Regions from separate parts of the Klebsiella sp. HN106 genome, predicted to be linked through region 3. Evidence: predicted binding sites of a transcription regulator. Region 3 holds the regulator's gene; each other region holds the start of a gene.
The links. Region 3 encodes CRP, which controls carbon source genes, mostly activating them, when cyclic AMP is high. Its sites were predicted from a motif close to ATGTGANNNNNNTCACAT; they were not measured.
Positions count from the first base shown of each region.

Region 1: deoC (deoxyribose-phosphate aldolase) is a predicted target of CRP. The motif match lies at 4,698-4,715, and genes of this name have one in related genera.
Region 2: ACSIPU_RS13665 (YfcZ/YiiS family protein) is a predicted target of CRP. The motif match lies at 4,783-4,800, and genes of this name have one in related genera.

Region 1 covers NZ_JBLURD010000008.1:77,691-84,715, forward strand. The annotation lists gene lplA (lipoate--protein ligase LplA) at 1-233, shown strand, start outside; gene deoD (purine-nucleoside phosphorylase) at 288-1,010, opposite strand; gene deoB (phosphopentomutase) at 1,104-2,327, opposite strand; gene deoA (thymidine phosphorylase) at 2,380-3,702, opposite strand; gene deoC (deoxyribose-phosphate aldolase) at 3,781-4,560, opposite strand; gene ACSIPU_RS18925 (NupC/NupG family nucleoside CNT transporter) at 4,975-6,252, opposite strand; gene ACSIPU_RS18930 (metal-dependent hydrolase) at 6,398-7,025, opposite strand, start outside.
Region 2 covers NZ_JBLURD010000004.1:207,757-214,781, forward strand. The annotation lists gene ACSIPU_RS13640 (hypothetical protein) at 1-556, opposite strand, end outside; tRNA gene ACSIPU_RS13645 (tRNA-Arg) at 1,044-1,115, opposite strand; gene ACSIPU_RS13650 (formate/nitrite transporter family protein) at 1,190-2,086, opposite strand; gene mlaA (phospholipid-binding lipoprotein MlaA) at 2,345-3,106, shown strand; gene fadL (long-chain fatty acid transporter FadL) at 3,169-4,533, opposite strand; gene ACSIPU_RS13665 (YfcZ/YiiS family protein) at 4,905-5,189, shown strand; gene fadI (acetyl-CoA C-acyltransferase FadI) at 5,349-6,659, shown strand; gene fadJ (fatty acid oxidation complex subunit alpha FadJ) at 6,659-7,025, shown strand, end outside.
Region 3 covers NZ_JBLURD010000011.1:163,285-170,309, reverse strand. The annotation lists gene ACSIPU_RS22130 (hydrolase) at 1-94, shown strand, start outside; gene ACSIPU_RS22125 (YheU family protein) at 91-309, shown strand; gene ACSIPU_RS22120 (phosphoribulokinase) at 345-1,214, shown strand; gene ACSIPU_RS22115 (OsmC family protein) at 1,261-1,665, opposite strand; gene crp (cAMP-activated global transcriptional regulator CRP) at 1,970-2,602, shown strand; gene ACSIPU_RS22105 (YccS/YhfK family putative transporter) at 2,654-4,732, shown strand; gene argD (bifunctional acetylornithine/succinyldiaminopimelate transaminase) at 4,722-5,942, opposite strand; gene pabA (aminodeoxychorismate synthase component 2) at 6,033-6,596, opposite strand; gene ACSIPU_RS22090 (putative adenosine monophosphate-protein transferase Fic) at 6,628-7,025, opposite strand, start outside.

The DNA.
Region 1 (7,025 bases), on a different contig from region 3:
GGGGCGGCGTAGAGCTCCATTTCGACGTCGAAAAAGGCCATATCACGCGCACTCAGGTCTTTACCGACAGCCTTAACCCGGCACCGCTGGAAGCGCTTGCCGCCCGACTGCAGGGCTGCCCGTACCGCGCGGATATGCTGCAGCAGGAGTGCGAGGCTTTATTCGTTGATTTCCCGGAGCAGGAGAAAGAGCTGCGTGAGCTGTCGGCGTGGATTGCCGGCGCGGTACGCTAACGTGCGGTCAGATCACGTCGCCCCTCTCCCATAGGGAGAGGGAGGAAGAGATGATTACTCTTTATCGCCCAGCAGAACGGATTCCAGCGCGATTTTGATCATATCGTTGAAGGTCGTCTGGCGTTCAGCAGCCGTGGTCTGCTCGTGGGTACGGATGTGGTCAGATACGGTGCAGATGGTCAGCGCTTTCGCGCCGAATTCCGCCGCGACGCCGTAGATCCCGGCCGCTTCCATTTCCACGCCCAGAATGCCGTATTTTTCCATTACGTCGAACATCTCACCGCCGTCCGGCGCATAAAACAGATCAGCAGAGAAGATGTTGCCCACGCGAGCGTCAACGCCCAGCGCTTTTGCCGCGTCAACCGCGTTACGCACCATGCCAAAGTCGGCAATCGCCGCAAAGTCGTGGTCTTTGAAACGCATACGGTTAACTTTAGAGTCGGTGCAGGCGCCCATGCCGATAACCACGTCGCGCAGTTTAACGTCCATACGCACCGCGCCGCAGGAGCCTACGCGAATGATTTTTTTGACGCCGAAGTCGGTGATCAGCTCTTTCGCATAAATGGAGCAGGAGGGGATACCCATACCGTGACCCATAACGGAAATTTTGCGGCCTTTATAGGTACCGGTGAAGCCCAGCATACCGCGGACGTTGTTTACTTCACGGATATCTTCAAGGAAAGTTTCGGCAATGTGCTTCGCGCGCAGCGGGTCGCCAGGCATCAGCACAACGTCAGCGAAATCGCCCATTTCTGCGTTAATGTGTGGAGTAGCCATCGTTAAATCCTTCTGAATGTTATACCTGATGGCGGCTACGCCTAATCAGGCTGACAAAAAAGGCCCGGTGAGCGTGACTCACCGGGCAAAAAATCACAGCATGTTTTTGCCGTATTCCATCGGAGACGTACCGAAGTACGTTGCCAGAGTCTGGCCGATATCGGCGAAGGTTTCGCGGTGACCCAGCGAACCCGGCTTCACTTTCGGGCCATAAATCAGTACCGGAATATGTTCGCGGGTATGGTCAGTACCGGTCCAGGTCGGGTCGCAGCCGTGGTCAGCGGTCAGGATCAGAATGTCATCTTCCCCTACCAGTTCCATCAGCTCCGGCAGACGGCGATCGAACAGCTCCAGACCCGCAGCATAGCCAGCAACATCTCGGCGGTGGCCCCAGGAAGAGTCGAAGTCCACGAAGTTGGTGAAGACGATGGTTTCGTCCCCCGCTTCTTTCATCTCTTTAATGGTGGCGTCAAACAGCGCATCCAGACCGGTCGCCTTCACTTTTTTAGTAATGCCGCAGTTGGCATAGATGTCGGCGATTTTACCGACCGAAACCACCTGCCCTTTTTTCTCGTCAACCAGCTTCTGTAGCACCGTCGGTGCCGGCGGCTCAACGGCCAGATCGTGGCGGTTACCGGTGCGCTGGAAGTGACCGGCTTTGTCGCCGATAAACGGACGCGCAATAACGCGGCCGATGTTGTAGCCGCCTTCGGTCAGCTCTTCACGCGCGATTTCGCACAGTTCGTACAGCTTATCGAGACCAAAGGTCTCTTCATGGCAGGCAATCTGGAACACCGAGTCAGCAGAGGTATAGAAAATCGGCTTGCCGGTTTTCATATGCTCTTCGCCCAGTTGATCGAGGATAACGGTACCGGAAGAGTGGCAGTTGCCGAGGTAGCCCGGCAGATTTGCGCGCTTAACCAGTTTATCAAGCAGCTCCTGCGGGAAGCTGTTTTCATGCTCAGGAAAGTAGCCCCAGTCAAACAGAACCGGCACGCCGGCGATTTCCCAGTGGCCTGACGGGGTGTCTTTGCCGGAAGAGAGCTCATGCGCCCATGCGTAAGCGCCGATAACTTCCGCGTTGCCGTCCATACCGGCTGCAACTTTACCGGTAGAACCTTCATGGGCCTTAACCAGCCCCAGGCGGGTCAGATTAGGCAAATTGAGCGGACCTTTACGGCCGTTGTCAGCCTCGCCTTTGGCACAAGCTTCTGCAATATGGCCCATGGTGTCTGAACCGACGTCGCCAAAGCGTTCAGCGTCTTCAGTCGCACCGATGCCGAATGAGTCCAGCACCATAATAAATGCACGTTTCATATTATTCTCCGTACCTTTTGCGCTGCAAAAAAGCGATCAGATCAGTATATAACTATTCGGTGATACGACGATAGACTGTCGGCGTAATTTCAGGCGCTTTATCGTCAAGTTTTATGGCCGCTTTCACTGCTTTGGCCGCTTCCTGCCAGCTGTTCTCATCTTTCGCATGGATAACCGCCAGCGGCTGCTGCGTATCAATGCGCGCGCCGAGGGGAACCATGTCGGTGAAGCCGACGCTGTAATCAATTAGATCTGCAGCCTGACGGCGACCGCCGCCCATAGAGACCACCGCCATGCCCAGCGCGCGAGTGTCCATTTCGGCAACAAATCCTTCGCCTTCGGCGTAGACCGCTTTGCTTAGCATCGCGCCCGGCAGGTATTTATCGTAGTTTTCCACGAAATCGCCAGGGCCTTTTTGCGCCGCCACCATCCGGCCAAAGACTTCTGCGGCTTTACCGTTATCAAGCACCGCCTGAAGCTTAGCCCGCGCATCGGCATCGTTCTCCGCCAGCTTGCCGGAAATCAGCATCTCAACGCAGAGCGCCATCGTCACCTCAAGCAGCCGCGGATTGCGGTACTCGCCGGTGAGGAACTGCACGGCTTCCCGCACTTCCACCGCATTACCGGCGCTGGAAGCCAGCACCTGGTTCATATCGGTCAACAGGGCTGTCGTCCGCACGCCGGCGCCATTAGCAACGCCGACGATCGCTTCGGCCAGCGCGGCGGAAAGCTCATAAGTGGGCATAAAGGCGCCGCTGCCGACTTTGACATCCATCACCAGCGCGTCCAGCCCTTCCGCCAGCTTCTTGGCGAGAATCGAGGCGGTGATCAGCGGGATAGAGTCCACCGTCGCGGTGATATCACGCGTGGCGTAAAAACGTTTGTCCGCCGGTGCCAGAGAGCTGGTCTGCCCGATAATCGCGACGCCGACATCTTTAATGATTTCACGGAAGCGGCTATCGTCCGGGAAGATATCGAAACCGGGGATCGCTTCCAGCTTGTCCAGCGTACCGCCGGTATGACCGAGTCCGCGGCCGGAGATCATCGGTACATAGCCGCCGCAGGCAGCGACCATCGGCCCCAGCATCAGGGAAGTCACATCGCCTACGCCGCCGGTAGAGTGTTTATCGACAATTGGGCCGTTAAGATTAAGGCTCTTCCAGTCGAGGACGGTTCCTGAATCCCGCATCGCCATGGTCAGCGAAACGCGTTCCGGCATAGACATATCGTGGAAAAAAATGGTCATCGCCAGCGCGGCGATCTGCCCTTCAGAGATGGTGTTATCGCGGATACCGTTAATGAAAAAACGAATTTCTTCATCGCTCAGCGCATGACCATCACGTTTTTTACGAATAATTTCTTGTGCGAGAAACAAGATTACCTCCCGAGGAAAGAGTCAAAGACTAACCTCAGGCCGGACGACATCCGGCCTTAAGGTCAGACAAATTACGTATTAGTAGCTGCTGGCGCTCTTACCATCGCCGTGACCCAACGCTTTCAGCAGGCTTGCCAGCAGGCTGGAAGCGCCGAAGCGATAGTGGCGAGAATCGGCCCAGTCGGCCCCGAACAGCTCATCAGCAATGGCGAGGAACTTTTGCGCGTCTTCCGCGCTGCGCACGCCGCCTGCCGGTTTGAAGCCAACGCTCTGCTGAACACCCATATCGCGGATGACTTCCAGCATAATGCGCGCGCTTTCCGGGGTCGCATTCACCGGAACTTTACCGGTCGACGTTTTGATAAAATCAGCGCCGGCTTTGATGGAAATTTCAGACGCTTTACGAATCAGCGCTTCTTCTTTCAGCTCGCCGGTTTCGATAATGACTTTCAGCAGCACGTTTGCTGCCGCGCAGGCTTCTTTACAGGCTTTGACCAGGTCAAAACCCACCTGTTCGTTGCCCGCAATCAGCGCGCGATAAGGGAAGACGACGTCGACTTCATCCGCGCCGTAGGCAATCGCCGCGCGGGTTTCCGCCAGCGCAATATCGATATCATCGTTACCGTGCGGGAAGTTGGTCACCGTCGCAATGCGGATATCCGGGGTTCCCTGTTCGTTCAGCGTTTTGCGCGCGATCGGGATAAAGCGCGGGTAGATACACACTGCGGCGGTATTCCCTACCGGTGTTTTGGCCTGATGACACAACGCGATCACTTTCTCATTAGTGTCGTCATCATTCAGGGTGGTCAGGTCCATCAGTTTCAACGCGCGCAGGCTGCTGGCAGTTAAATCAGTCATTTCATACTCCGACGGCGTATTGCCGGTTAAAAGTTTGTTCACCTTGCGAGTCTGTTACTATTGTAACATTGCCTCGCCGCCACACTTCGATATACATCACAGTTAATGAAAACTAATTGCCAATTTGCATTGCTGTGACGTGATTTAAATCACACTAAATAGCCAAGCCCGGGCTTCATGAGCGTACAGCACTTTATAAGCATAAACAGCAAGCTCCGGCCCGACGGAATGTTATTATTATAACATATCCGAACGCGACAACTCGATATCAGCAGGGTCATTTTGTGCGAACAACGGCGAAAAAGAGCACTAACGATGGAAAAACAGAGCGTTGCAGGATGATGGAATTTTAACAATTGTGATAAAAATACCGGCGGCAGCGCCGCCACCGGTATTTTCTCGCTGAAGGACGCGTTATAGCGCGAGGAAGACGCCTGCGATGGTGGCGCTCATCAGATTTGAGAGCGTACCCGCCGCCACCGCCCGCATGCCCAGCTGTGCGATTTCCTGGCGGCGATTGGGCGCCATACCGCCTAAACCGCCAATCAGAATGGCAATGGATGACAGGTTGGCAAAACCGCAAAGGGCAAAGGAGATAATGGCCTTAGTGTGGGTTGAAATGACCTGCAAACCTGCGGCAGCCACCTCGGCGTCGGCTTTCAGATATTCGCCGAAATTCATATAGGCTACAAACTCATTGATGATCAGCTTCTGGCCGATAAATGAGCCGGCCACGGTGGCTTCACTCCATGGAACGCCAATCACCCACGCCAGCGGCGAGAAGACCCAGCCGAGAATCATTTGCAGCGACAGATCCGGGTAGTTAAACCAGCCGCCCACGCCGGAGAGGATCCCGTTAACCAGCGCAATCAGCGCGATAAACGCCAGCAGCATCGCGCCAACGTTAAGCGCCAGCTGCATCCCCGAAGCTGCCCCGGATGCGGCAGCATCCAGTACGTTTGCCGGCGCTTCCGGATCGGCGTCATTTTTTTCCAGCGCCGGGCTATCTTGCGGCTGCTCGGTTTCCGGCACGATAATTTTCGCAAACAGCAGGCCGCCCGGTGCCGCCATAAATGAAGCGGCAATCAGATATTCTAACGGTACGCCCATCTGGGCATAACCGGCCAGAACGGAGCCTGCGACCGAAGCCAGGCCCCCGCACATCACCGCAAATAGCTCAGAGCGCGTCATGGTGGCGATGTAAGGACGCACGACCAGCGGCGCTTCGGTCTGGCCAACAAAAATATTCGCCGTGGCAGAGAGCGATTCCGTGCGCGAGGTTTTCAGTACCGCGCGCAGCGCCCCGCCGAGTATGCGGATCACAAACTGCATAATGCCCAGGTAATAAAGCACGGCGATCAGCGATGAGAAGAAGACAATGACCGGCAGGACGCGCAGGGCAAAAACAAACCCGCCGCCGCCGAAGACCTCAAACATCTTGTCGGAAACCAGACCGCCGAAAATAAAGCCGATCCCTTCATTGCCGTAAGCAATCACGTTGGCAACGCCGTTAGACATGGCCAGCAGCGCCGTGCGCCCGGCCGGCACGTAGAGAATTAACGCGCCGATCCCCACCTGGATAATCCAGGCGCCGAGGACGGTGCGCAGGTTGATGGCTTTTCGATTACTGGAGAGGAGCACTGCGATGGCTAACAGCACCACCATGCCGATAAGTCCCATGATAATTTGCATACAGAATCCCTGTGTATTGATAGTTCAGCGTAAAACCCCGCGATTATAACGGCATGGAACCATCACGCTCATCACAGCTCACACATTTTAGGCAAAACAATGAGATAAAAAGGCAGGAATGAGACACAAGTCACTCAATAAAAGGTTATAAAATAGCAAAAACCTCTTTTGTATTACAAAACATGGTATTAGCTATCTCTTCAGCAGGCTCAGAGCGTAGCTCACATAAGGCGGTGAAGACGCGAGCCGCTTGCTCAGGCCTGTTCGGCTGCCCCTGGAAACCGTTTAACGGCATATCCGGCGCATCGGTCTCCAGTAACAGCGCAGAAAGTGGTAGCTGCGCCATCACATCGCGGGTCTTGCTGGCGCGCGGGTAGGTAATGGTACCGCCAACGCCGATTTTATAGCCCAGCTGGACAAAACGTTCGGCTTGCTGAAGACTACCGGCAAAACCGTGCACCACGCCGGTACGCGGTAAAGCGTGCTTTTTTAGCAGCATCGCCAGCTTGTCATGAGTGCGTCTGGAGTGGAGGATGACCGGCAAGTCGTAGCGTTTCGCCAGACGCAACTGCGCCTCCAGGAGAGAAATCTGGCGCTCGAACTGCGGATCTTCGCGATAGAGATCGAGGCCAATTTCCCCAACCGCGATCAGCTTAGCATCGCGTTTCGCCAGGCAGGCTTCAAGCCGCGCCAGACTCTCTTCTTCATGCCGCTCAATTACTATCGGATGAAGCCCCAGGGCCGCGTAGAGCGGAGCATACTGCGCCGCAAGC
Region 2 (7,025 bases), on a different contig from region 3:
TGATGTAAAGCTTATTCATCGTGATGGTTGGCTTCTCATCCTCATCGGGGGTGAAGTGACAGAAGAGGACGTTTCTTGCCGGTGAAATTATGCTGATCCGCTGTTCAGTAATGATGCTATCGGGGTTTTCTAGTACTTCCGTTAAATTCCTCGTGTGGCTGTACCACAGGCCAGATACGGAAACCCGGAGTTTTAACTGGGTAACAGGCGTTCCATATTGGGCATCCAGGTTCGGTTCACTTTCATTGAATCTAAAAATTTTGTTTATTTTGGAGTGAGGGGACCACGATCTTTCGCTTCTGCTCAATTCATCAATATTTGATGTGTTAAAAAAATAGGGTTTGTTGCCGCCCTGCTGATGGCGGATAGCACTCTTTAACGTTCCGTTGGTTCTGCCTAATTTGATGCAAAGGCTTATTGCACCAATATCATGCCAATGAAGCAGATCTTCTAATTCACAATTTAATAATTTTTGAGCGCGAGAGATTGAACAATATTCCAGTGGCGGAAGGTTGTTGAGTTTCCATATGTTCCGTTCTTTTCTTTCCATGGTCATTATTATCTTATGAAAAATAGGTTGGCTTTTGAGTTTCTTAAGCTGAATTTTGTCTACGTATTGATGATTGTATGATGTTTAATTCATGCTAAATAATTTATCAGAGATGATGTTGTATATCAATTGGTGAATCGGGTCAGACCGTTATCTGTCGTGCAGTCTATCACTTTTTCTGCAGTAATTAAATATATCGCTAATAGAAAATTATAATTGATAGCTATTATTACAGGGAATGATTTGCATTTAATTATTTATGTAGTGAATTGAATCCGGAGGTGTATACGACGTTAATGACAATACGGGATCGTGTGCTTTAGCTGGAGGTGGGAGTTCTCAGAACGTAAACTGTTCGATAAACGCCGGTTAACGAGCGTAGCTGGAAGGTTGAACAGCGGGCTGCCATCGCTTGCATCAGGCCTGCAACACGAAAATATCTCTAAAGGGGGCGGGGTGTCAGGCAGGGATTTCCCGATGTAACAAGGCAGATTGTCCCCTGCAGGAATCGAACCTGCAACTAGCCCTTAGGAGGGGCTCGTTATATCCATTTAACTAAGGGGACATGGCGCCGGGATTATAGCGTTATTTTCGGCGCACGTTAAGCTTGCGCGGCCCAACTGCTTAATCTATAGCCATTTAGCGCTTTTTTCTCTCTTCAGCCGCACGGGCTTTCTTCTCGTGGCTCATATCATTACGGATCTGAGCATGGCTTAATAACGCGAAAATAAAGGTCCCACCGCAGATGTTTCCGGCAAGGGTCGGGAGCGCGAACGGCCAGATGAATTCCTGCCACGGCAGCGTGCCGTTGAACACCAGGTAGAAAATCTCGACGCTGCCCACCACAATATGCGTAGTGTCCGCCAGGGCGATAAGCCAGGTCATCAGGATGATGACGATAATTTTCGCGGAGCCTGCGGCGGGAAACATCCACACCATGGTTGCGACCAGCCAACCGGAGATAATCGCATTGGCAAACATCTCCAGCGGAGGATTTTGCATCACCTTCAGGCTGATTTTAAGAAAGGCTTCGCGAGTCGGTTCATCGAACACGGGCATGACATCGAACGCCCATGCTGCGATAGCGGTTCCAATTAAGTTACCCGCCAGTACAACACCCCATAAACGTAACAGCAGGCCGATATTGCTGAGCGTGGGTTTATGCATAATCGGCAGGACGGCGGTGACGGTATTCTCGGTGAACAGCTGTTGCCGAGCGAGAATGACGATAACAAAGCCAAAGGTGTAGCCGAGATTTTCCAGCAAAAAACCGCCGGGCAGCTCGCTGAGATGGACATGGAATATGCCTTTGGCAACCAGCGAAGCCCCCATTGAGAGTCCTGCTGCAATCGCTGACCAGAGGAGCGCCATGGCATCGCGCTCAAGCTCTTTCTCTCCTTCCTGGCGAATCACTTCATGCGTAGCCATCGCCTGTGAAGGCAGGCGTTCTTCATCCACCTCAATTTCTTCACCATTCTGTTTTTCTTCACTTTCAACCTCAACATCTTCACTATCATGGTGAGTTTGCGGCTTCATAACTTTTCCTCAACGGCTGGTCTTTATTATAATCGTAGAGCGGTTTCGGTTATTTGGAGTGGATAAGCTCCTAAATTCTTTGTAATGACAAGATTAGCAATACGGAAATTGCAAAATGTGTATAGAATCGGGGGCATCAACAACGATGCCAAAAAAGGCTATGCTGAAAGCAGGCACATGCTTACGGGCGATATCTTAATGGAGGCGGCTGTCCTCGGATAACCCCCAGCGATAGCTAAAATTAACAGGGAGATACCTATGAATTTTCGCCTGTCGGCGCTTGCGCTTGGCGCCACATTGCTGGTGGGGTGCGCCAGTTCTGGTTCTGGCGATCTACCGCAGGGGCGTTCAGATCCGCTTGAAGGTTTTAACCGAACCATGTTCAACTTCAACTACAATGTTGTCGATCCTTATGTTCTTCGGCCTGTTGCCGTAGCGTGGCGAGATTATGTTCCGCAGCCGGCGCGTAATGGTCTGAGCAATTTTACCAGCAACCTTGAAGAACCTGCGGTAATGGTGAACTCCTTCCTGAAGGGCGATCCCTATAAAGGTATGGTGCACTTTACGCGTTTCTTCCTGAACACACTCCTCGGGATGGGTGGGCTGGTTGATGTAGCGGGAATGGCGAATCCAAAACTGCAACGCGTTGAGCCTGCTCGCTTCGGTAGCACCCTGGGTCACTATGGTGTGGGATACGGCCCCTATGTGCAGTTGCCTTTCTACGGCAGCTTTACGCTGCGTGATGAAGGCGGTGATATGGCTGATGACTTGTATCCGGTTCTTTCCTGGCTGACATGGCCGATGTCTATTGGTAAATGGATGGTAGAGGGAGTCGAAACCCGCGCGCAGCTGCTGGATTCCGATGGCTTGCTCCGTCAGTCCTCCGATCCGTATATCCTGATGCGTGAAGCTTACTTCCAGCGTCATGATTTTATCGCCAACGGCGGTAAACTTTCTCCGAATGAGAACCCCAACGCTCAGGCGATTGAAGGCGATCTCAAAGATATCGATTCACAGTAACCGTCGGGTTGAAAGTAAAAAGGGTGAACATGATGTTCACCCTTTTTTGTTGCTGCTGTTGATTAGAAACGGTAGTTAAAGTTCGCGCCGTACAGCCAGGCTTTACCTTCTGATTTAAAGGTATACGGCCCTTCTGTAAATTCGACGTGCTGACCGTGCATATAGGACACACCGACGTCGACGGAAGCATCTTTATTAAAGGCGTAAGTCGTACCGGCGCTGAGCCACAGGCGATCCTGATCCGGGATAGAGATGGAACGATTGGAAGCCGGAACCGGGCTATCATCAAAGGCGATACCGGTACGGAAGGTCCAGTTATCGTCATGGTAATAGGTGGTACCCAGAGCGATACGATAGGAATCTTTAAAACCTTCATCTTTATAGAACAGCGTTTCGCCGCCGCTGGTTTTGGTGGCTTTCAGCTCCTGGAACTGGCTCCAGCTGGTATAAGCCAGGCTGTAGTGAACGGCCCATTTTGGCGCTACGCGGTTATAACCTGAGATTTCCCACATTTCGGGCAGATTCAACGTCAGAGAACCGCCGATTGTCGAACCACCTGTGCCGTAAGGCAGTCCCAGACCGAGGGCAGAGTTAATAGGGTTGAGGGATGACGGCAGACTGCTCTTATAATCTCCGTCAAAATCAACTTTGACCTCAGAGCGGTAGGTTAAGCCGTAGCGGTTGTTTTTATCGACTTCATATAAAATGCCCGCATTCCAGCCGAAGCCCCACTCATCACCCTTCAGACGAGCGATTTGCGTATCGCGGCTGATACCGCCAGCCTGTTGACCAATTGCCGCGGCTTGGGCCGGAGAGAGTTTGCCGGCTTTCACCATTCCCGGTAGCTGCGCGCCGATAATATCCGGTAAATCGCCCGCGTAGCGCTCTAGTTTAGCTCTGGCATAGACGGCGTCAAAGCCTAAACCAAAGCTCCAGTGATCGTTGAGACGATAGGCGCCGCTCAGATTGAGGTTGAGGGTTTCGAGGTCGGTTGTACCGCCCATTGAGCCCGCGGCAAAATCATTGTTGAACTCGGTGGCTAAACCATAGTTAGACGTCAGAGAAGCCCCCCAGCCAAACTGGTCGTTAATCGGCGCCACAAAGTGCAGATTGGGTACCCATGCGGTTGGCGCGATATTGTCCTGGCTGGCGTCATTACCGATAACTGAACTGCCGGTGACGTTGACATCAGGATCGACAAAAATAGCGCCGCCCGAGAAAGTCGGACGGTCGAACATCATAATCAATGCCGGGTTACGGCTGACGTTTCCAGCATCGTCAGCAATAGCTCCTTCACCTGAATAGGCGCGACCAAGGCCCGATGAAGAGAATTCGTTTAACTGAAAGCCTGCCGACCAGGCCTGGCTTGAAACAAGTGCTACAGCCACTGCAAGGGCAGATTGGGTAAGGCGGGTTTTCTGGCTCATGCCCATAACCTCATAGAGTTATTTTTATTTAAACAATGTTACATGCTGTAACAGGAGCGCGAAGTGTAGGGTCTGCTTTACGACAGAGAAATCAGACCAGTGCGCTGAGTATAGGTCTGACCAGATGATATGTTGCAAGTTTGTTTATAAGTTTTTTCAATTGTGATCTAAGAAACGCGATCCAGTTGGCAAATTTGCCGGGGTACCCGCAATCCAAAGTAGGCACTTTTTGTTTTGGATCATTTTTAAGTGTGATTTCGGTCACTTATCTCCTTTGTCGCCATTAACGACTGGAGGCAGGCATGCCCCGGGCGTAAAATAAGCACATTATTTGTCTGGCACCTTGAGTGCATATACAGAGGAAATCTACGATGAGTAAATGCAGTGCTGATGAAACCCCGGTTTGCTGCTGTATGGATGTTGGTACCATCATGGACAACACCGATTGCACCGCATCTTATAGCCGCGTGTTTGCGAACCGCGCCGAAGCGGAAGAAATGCTTGCCGCATTGAGTGAAAGAGCGCGTAATGTTGAATCGGAGCCGTGCAAAATCACCCCGACCTTTACTGATGTTGATGGCGGCGTGAAGCTGGATATCGATTTCGTGTTTAGCTGCGAAGCTGAAACCCTGATTTTCCAGCTCGGCCTGCGTTAATCCCTTCCCAAACGCTCCTCCTCGCAGGGGCGTTATCTTTTCTAATCAATGTGTTTTGGCTCGCACTTTTTCTGTTCCCCGATTGGCTTAATGTAAAATATTAGTTAAAACTGTTATCAGGTCAGACCACTTTGTTTTATCGGTTAACAGGGGAGCGTTATGAGTCAGGCATTACCGCTAGTCACCCGTCAGGGCGATCGTATCGCCATCGTCAGCGGTTTACGTACGCCGTTTGCCCGGCAGGCGACGGCTTTCCACGGCGTTCCAGCCGTTGATTTAGGTAAGCTGGTGGTCGGCGAAATGCTGGCTCGCAGCAATATCCCCGCGGATATAATAGACCTGCTGGTATTTGGTCAGGTGGTACAGATGCCGGAAGCACCGAACATCGCGCGGGAAATTGTGCTGGGTACCGGTATGAGCGTACATACTGATGCCTATAGCGTCAGTCGCGCCTGTGCGACCAGCTTTCAGGCGGTGGCCAACGTCGCGGAGAGCCTGATGGCGGGAACCATTCATGCAGGCATCGCCGGCGGGGCCGACTCCTCTTCCGTATTGCCCATTGGCGTGAGCAAAAAACTTGCCAGAACGCTTGTTGATGCCAACAAAGCCCGCACTTTGGGACAGCGCCTGAAGCTCTTTTCCCGGCTGCGTTTCCGCGATCTTCTCCCTGTGCCACCAGCTGTTGCCGAATATTCCACCGGTCTGCGGATGGGCGATACCGCTGAGCAGATGGCGAAAACGTGGGGTATCACGCGTGAGCGGCAGGATGCGCTGGCGCTTCGTTCGCACCAGCTTGCGGCGAGGGCCTGGGAGGAAGGGAAATTAACGGCAGAAGTCATGACTGCCTACACGCCGCCGTTCCGTGAACCTCTGGAACAGGATAACAACATCCGTAAGAATTCAACGCTGGCAGATTACCAAAAGTTACGTCCGGCCTTCGATCGCAAACACGGTAGCGTGACCGCCGCTAACAGTACGCCGTTAACCGATGGGGCGGCGGCGGTGATCCTGATGACCGAATCCCGGGCTAAAGCGCTTGGGTTAATACCGCTGGGCTACCTGCGCAGCTACGCTTTTACCGCGATTGATGTTCGCCAGGATATGCTGCTGGGTCCGGCGTGGTCGACGCCGCTGGCGCTGGAAAGAGCCGGGCTGACGCTGGCCGATTTAACCCTGATTGATATGCATGAAGCCTTTGCTGCGCAAACGCTGGCGAATTTGCAATGCATGGCCAGCGATCGATTTGCCCGTGAGGTGCTTGGCCGCTCTCAGGCTATCGGCGAAGTCGATGAGAGCAAATTCAACGTGCTTGGCGGTTCGATTGCCTACGGCCATCCCTTTGCCGCCACCGGCGCGCGAATGATTACCCAAACGCTGCATGAACTGCAGCGTCGCGGCGGAGGATTTGGGCTGGTTACCGCCTGCGCGGCGGGTGGGTTGGGTTCAGCTATGGTTCTGGAGGCCGAATGATGGAAACCGTGTCGGCATTTACGCTTGAGGTTCGCCCGGACAATATCGCTGTCATCACCATTGACGCGCCAGGTGAAAAAATGAACACCCTGAAAGCTGAGTTCGCCAGCGAGGTGCGGGGAATTATCCGTCAGCTCCGCGACAATAAAGAACTGCGCGGCGCGGTATTTATTTCCGCAAAAGCGGATAACTTTATCGCCGGGGCCGATATCAACATGATTGCCCGCTGTCATTCCGCTCAGGAAGCGGAGGCGCTGGCCCGTCAGGGGCAGCAAATCATGGCCGAGATCCACGGGCTCCCCATTCCAGTGATCGCCGCAATTCACGGCGCATGCCTGGGCGGAGGCCTGGAACTGGCGCTGGCCT
Region 3 (7,025 bases):
TGGGTTCGTCGGCGGTACCTTGCGTAAGCCAGAGATGTGGCTTGAAAGACGCATTCCGGATTGGCTAACCCGCTGGTTAGGAGGAAAATTATGATCATACCCTGGCAAGAGCTCGCTCCCGAAACGCTGGATAGCCTGATCGAAAGTTTTGTCTTGCGCGAAGGCACCGATTATGGTGAACATGAACGTTCGCTGGTTGATAAAGTCTCTGATGTAAAACAGCAGCTAAAAAGCGGAGAGGCCGTGCTGGTATGGTCAGAGCTGCACGAGACGGTCAACATCATGCCCCGCAAGCAGTTTCACGGCTAAGGCGGCACACACTATCGTTTATCCAGGGAGTTGTTATGTCTGCCAAACATCCGGTGATTGCCGTCACGGGCTCCAGCGGCGCGGGTACCACAACCACCAGCCTCGCTTTCCGCAAAATCTTCGCCCAGCTGAATCTGCATGCCGCTGAAGTCGAAGGGGATAGCTTTCACCGCTACACCCGCCCGGAAATGGACATGGCGATCCGCAAAGCGCGGGATCAGGGCAAACATATCAGCTACTTCGGCCCAGAGGCCAACGACTTTGGCCTGCTGGAACAGACGTTTTCTGAGTATGGGCTAAGCGGCAAAGGCCAGTCGCGCAAGTATTTACATACCTATGACGAAGCCGTGCCGTGGAACCAGGTTCCGGGGACCTTCACGCCCTGGCAGCCGCTGCCCGAGCCGACTGACGTCCTCTTTTACGAAGGCCTGCACGGCGGCGTCGTGACGCCGCAGCACAACGTCGCAAACCATGTCGACCTTCTGGTCGGCGTGGTGCCCATCGTCAATCTTGAGTGGATCCAGAAGCTTATCCGCGACACCAGCGAACGCGGCCACTCTCGGGAGGCGGTGATGGACTCGGTGGTCCGCTCGATGGAGGACTACATCAACTTTATCACCCCGCAGTTTTCGCGCACCCATCTCAACTTCCAGCGCGTCCCCACGGTGGATACGTCCAATCCCTTTGCGGCCAAAGCCATCCCTTCCCTGGATGAAAGCTTCGTGGTGATTCATTTCCGCAACCTGAAAAATATCGATTTTCCGTGGCTTCTGGCGATGCTTCAGGGTTCGTTTATCTCACATATGAACACGCTGGTGGTACCGGGCGGAAAAATGGGGCTGGCGATGGAGCTGATTATGGCGCCGCTGGTTGAACGGCTGATGGAAGGCAAGAAAATAAGCTAGCTGCGATCGCCCCGGCGGCAACATAACCTACCGGGGTCGGTTCCGTTTATCCTTCGATCACTTCATAAGAGTGAGTAATGTTTACCGCCTTCTCAAGCATCAGCGCCACCGAGCAGTATTTTTCCGCCGACAGGTCAACGGCGCGGGAAACGGCCGCGTCTTTTAACTCCTTACCGGTCACGATAAAGTGCAGATTGATATGGGTAAACAGACGCGGCGCCTCTTCGCGACGCTCCGAGGTCAGCTTAACTTCGCAGTTGGTGACGTTATGACGCCCCTTCTGCAAAATGGAAACCACGTCAATCGCGCTGCACCCGCCTGCCGCCATTAGCACCATTTCCATCGGGCTGGGCGCTTTATCCCCGGAATTACCGTCCATCAGAATCTGGTGGCCAGAAGCCGACTCACCGATGAAGGTTAACCCTTCAACCCACTTCACTCGCGCTTGCATAAATTTAACTCCAGGGCTGTAATTTTCCTGACAGATTACGCGTAGATAACAATTCTCGCAACGGAAGGCGACCTGGGTCATGCTGAAGCGAGACACCAGGAGACATGCGGCGAAAGCTATGCTAAAACAGTCTGGATGCTACAGTAATACATTGATGTACTGCATGTATGCAGAGGAGTTCACATTACAGGCTGCAGAACACTTTCAGCCGGATTCCCAGGTATAGGGATTCAATACGATTGCATGCCCGGATGCCGTGTAGTGTCGGCACCCGGAGATAGCTTATAACAGAGGATAACCGCGCATGGTGCTTGGCAAACCGCAAACAGACCCTACCCTTGAATGGTTCTTGTCTCATTGCCACATTCATAAGTACCCATCAAAGAGCACGCTGATCCACCAGGGTGAAAAAGCAGAAACGTTGTACTACATCGTTAAGGGCTCCGTGGCTGTACTCATCAAGGATGAAGAAGGTAAAGAGATGATCCTCTCTTACCTCAACCAGGGCGATTTCATCGGTGAATTAGGCCTGTTTGAAGAAGGTCAGGAGCGTAGCGCCTGGGTACGTGCGAAAACCGCATGTGAAGTGGCCGAAATCTCCTACAAAAAATTCCGTCAGCTGATCCAGGTTAACCCGGATATCCTGATGCGTCTCTCTTCGCAGATGGCGCGCCGTCTGCAGGTTACGTCGGAAAAAGTGGGCAACCTCGCTTTCCTCGACGTGACTGGTCGTATCGCCCAGACGCTGCTGAACCTGGCAAAACAGCCGGATGCGATGACCCACCCGGACGGTATGCAAATTAAAATTACCCGCCAGGAAATCGGTCAGATTGTCGGATGCTCTCGCGAAACCGTTGGCCGCATCCTGAAAATGCTGGAAGATCAAAACCTGATCTCGGCACACGGTAAAACTATCGTCGTCTACGGTACCCGTTAAGTCGGTAAAACGGCGTATTGCCTGACAATACGCCGTTTTTGTTTTCCCCTCATGTGGCGCAGGCTGATTTACCACCCGGAAGTCAACTATGCACTGCGGCAAACGCTGGTGTTGTGTCTGCCGGTTGCGATAGGGCTTCTGTTCGGTCATCTACAGCAGGGGCTGCTGTTTTCTCTTGTTCCCGCCTGCTGCAACGTTGCCGGGCTGGATACACCGCATAAGCGTTTCTTTAAACGCCTGATTATCGGCGGCTGCCTGTTTGCCGGCAGTAGCCTTATCGTTCAACTCCTTCTGCAGCGAGAAATACCTTTGCCGCTGATCCTCACGGGTCTGGCGCTCATCCTCGGCGTCACGGCCGAAATCAGCTCTCTGCACGCAAGGCTGCTGCCCGCCTCGCTTATCGCGGCTATATTTACGCTCAGTCTCGCGGGCAACATGCCGATCTGGGAGCCGCTGCTGATCTACGCGCTCGGGACGTTATGGTATGGCGTTTTTAACTGGGTCTGGTTCTGGCTTTGGCGCGAACAGCCGCTGCGCGAATCCTTAAGTCTGCTGTATCGCGAGCTGGCCAATTATTGCGAGGCCAAATACAGTCTGCTTACCCAGCATACGGACCCCTCAACATCGTTGCCGCCGCTGCTTAATCGACAGCAAAAGGTGGTAGATCTGATAACCCAGTGCTATCAGCAGATGCATATGTTGGCGGCCAACCAGCGCAGCGATCATAAACGCCTGCTGCGCGCATTCCAGGTTGGACTGGACCTGCAGGAGCATATTTCCGTCAGCCTTCATCAGCCGGAAGAGGTGCAAAAACTGGTGGAGCGCAGCCATGCGGAAGCGGTGATTCGCTGGAACGCGCAAACCGTTGCCGCCCGCCTGCGGGTGCTGGCGGACGATCTCCTTTACCATCGTTATCCTCAGCGCTTTCAGATGGATAAACAGATCGGTGCGCTGGAAAAAATCGCCTGGCAGCATCCCGATAACCCGGTCGGGCAGTTTTGCGCCTGGCATTTCAGCCGTATTGCCCGGGTTCTGCGCACCCAGCGGCCGCTGTACGCGCGTAACCTGATGGCGGATAAAACCCGTCGCCTGCCGCTGCTGCCTGCCCTGAAAAACTATCTGTCGCTTAAGTCGCCGGCCTTACGAAATGCGGCGCGTATCAGCGTGATGCTGAGCGTCGCCAGCCTGATGGGCAGCGCGCTAAACCTGCCAAAACCCTACTGGATCCTGATGACGGTTCTGTTCGTGACGCAAAACGGCTACGGCGCCACCCGAGTACGCATCGTCCACCGGGCTGCAGGAACCATTGCCGGGCTGGTCATTGCCGGACTGACGCTGCACTTTCACGTCCCTGAAGGCTATACGCTGACCGCGATGCTCTTTATCACGCTGTTAAGCTATCTGATTATCCGCAAGAACTACGGCTGGGCGATGGTCGGATTTACGGTAACGGCAGTGTATACCCTGCAGCTACTCACCCTGAACGGCGAACAGTTTATCGTTGCCAGGCTGATTGATACGCTGATTGGCTGCCTGATCGCCTTCGGGGGTATGGTCTGGCTATGGCCGCAATGGCAAAGCGGCCTGCTGCGCAAAAATGCCCACGATGCGCTGGAAGCCGATCAGGATGCTATCAGGCTGATCCTCAGCGACGACCATCAGGCCCCGGCGCTGGCCTATCAGCGAATGCGCGTCAACCAGGCGCATAACGCGCTGTTTAACTCGCTGAATCAGGCAATGCAGGAACCCGGTTTTAACTCGCACTATCTGGAAGATATGAAGCTGTGGGTTACCCACAGCCAGTTTATTGTCGAGCATATCAACGCCATGACCACCCTGGCGCGCGAGCACAATATGCTCACGCCAGATCTGGCGCAACGTTATCTGGAGTCCTGCGAGATTGCGCTCCAGCGCTGCCAGCAGCGGCTGGATTCCGATGGGCCGGGCAGCGCAGGGGATGTGAATATCATGGAGGCGCAGGATGCGGAGGTTCCTCGCGGCCCGCTCAGTACAATGGAGCAGCATCTGCAGCGCATCCTCGGGCATCTGAACACCATGCACACGATTTCATCGGTGGCATGGCGTCAGCGTCCGCATCATGGCATCTGGCTGCGCGCCACTAAGCGCTGAGCACCCGCTCAACAGCCTGGGCAAAGCGCGTCATGCCTTCAGCAATATCGCTATCATCAATCACCAGCGACGGTACAAAGCGCATCACGTCCGGTCCGGCATTGAGCACCATGACACCAGCCTCTGCGGCGGCGTAGAGGAAATCGCGCGCCTTCCCGTGATACTGCGGCTTAAGCTCGGCGCCGATAAGCAGCCCCATGCCGCGGATATCGCTGAACAGATCGAACCGCGCGTCAATTTGCTGAAGGTGCTCAACAAACAGCTCGCGCTTCGCGGTGACGCCGTCCAGCACTTCCGGTGTGTTAATCAGATCGAACGCCGCTCCGCCCACCGCGCAGGCCAGTGGGTTACCGCCGTAGGTCGATCCATGAGAACCGGCGTGGAACGCGCTGGCGATGTCATGGGTGGTCAGCATCGCGCTGATTGGGAAACCGCCGCCCAGCGCCTTGGCGCTGGTCAGAATATCCGGCGTCACGCCATAGTGCATATAAGCAAACAGCGAGCCCGTGCGCCCCATACCGCACTGAACTTCATCAAAGACCAGCAAAGCCTGATGCTGGTCGCACAGATCGCGCAAGCCTTGCAGAAATTCCGGCGTCGCTGCGGTCACGCCGCCTTCTCCCTGAATCGGCTCGACCACCACCGCGCAGGTATGATCGTCCATCACGGCTTTCACCGCGTGTAAATCGTTAAACGGCACGTGAACGATATCGGCCGGTTTAGGCCCAAAACCATCGGAATATTTCGGCTGCCCGCCAACGGAGACGGTAAACAGCGATCGACCGTGGAATGCGTTATGGAAGGCAATAATTTTGGTTTTGTACGGACTATGGCGAGTGACGGTATAGTGGCGCGCCAGCTTAAAAGCCGTTTCGTTGGCTTCGGTTCCGGAGTTCATAAACACGACGCGATCGGCGAACGTCGCATCAACCAGCTTACGCCCCAGGCGCAGGGCCGGTTCGTTGGTAAAAACGTTGCTGGTATGCCACAGCTTTTCACCCTGTTCATGGAGTGCCGCCACCAGCGCCGGATGGCAATGTCCGAGCGCAGTCACGGCAATACCCCCGGCGAAATCAACGTACTCTTTCCCCTGCTGATCCCATACCCGGCTTCCTTTGCCCTTCACCGGAATAAATTCCGCCGGTGCATAAATTGGCAAAATAACCTCATCGAATGTCGCGCGGGTGATCGCCGGTTGTTCAGTTGCCATGTCGTGCCCATCCCTCTTCGTTATGCGATAGTGATTATGATAATCTAATCACAAAATATGCATAAAAAATCAACCCATGGCAACTACAAATCACCGATTGAAGAAGTTTGCCAGCAGCTGGTGGCCCTGTTCGCTGAGAATGCTCTCCGGATGAAATTGCACGCCCTCAAGGTCGAATTCGCGGTGGCGAATGCCCATGATCTCACCTTCCTCGCTGCGAGCGGTCACCTCAAAGCATTCAGGCAGCGTTAGCGGGTCAATCAGCAGGGAGTGGTAGCGGGTCACGGTTAGCGGATTATTGAGGCCACGAAATACCCCCTGGCCACGATGGCTAATGGGGGACGTTTTCCCGTGCATGACTTTGGCCGCCCGCACGATCGCGGCGCCGAAAACCTGGGCTATCGCCTGGTGGCCCAGGCAAACGCCTAAGATTGGCGTCTTGCCGGAGAAGTGGCGAATAACCGCCAGCGAAATCCCGGACTCATTCGGCGTGCAGGGCCCCGGCGAAATAACGATTTTCGCGGGCGCCAGCGCAACAATTTCCGCTAACGTCAGCTCGTCATTACGCCTGACCTGCACTTCTGCCCCAAGTTCGCAGAAATACTGGTACAGATTCCAGGTAAAAGAATCGTAGTTATCGATAAGCAGGATCATAGCGGCTCCGGGAACAAAGAACCGCGCTATTCTACTCAGTTTCCGCAGCTTCGCTTACCACTTTACGAAATATCGTCTGCAGTGGAGAAAGGTCGCCCATTGCGCCACTCTGGTTGGCCTGGTTCCATACATCGACGGCAATATCACGCCAGTCCAGCGTATAGCCAGCATGAATAGCCAGTTGTTCAAAGAAAATGCGTTGCGCCAGGCCGTTGCCGATTCGGAAAGGATGCAGGACGTTAATTTCGCAGTAGTAATGAGCGAGACGTTCAATGAATTTATCCTGAGCAAGCCCCACCAGATAGCCTTCCTCTTCCAGGGCCTGAAAGAGCGTGTTCCCCTCTTTTTCGATATAGGCGAAATGGCAGAAACGGGTGTCGCCCTGATAGATATCCACTTCACGCAGTTGTCCCGCCCAGTCGAAAATAT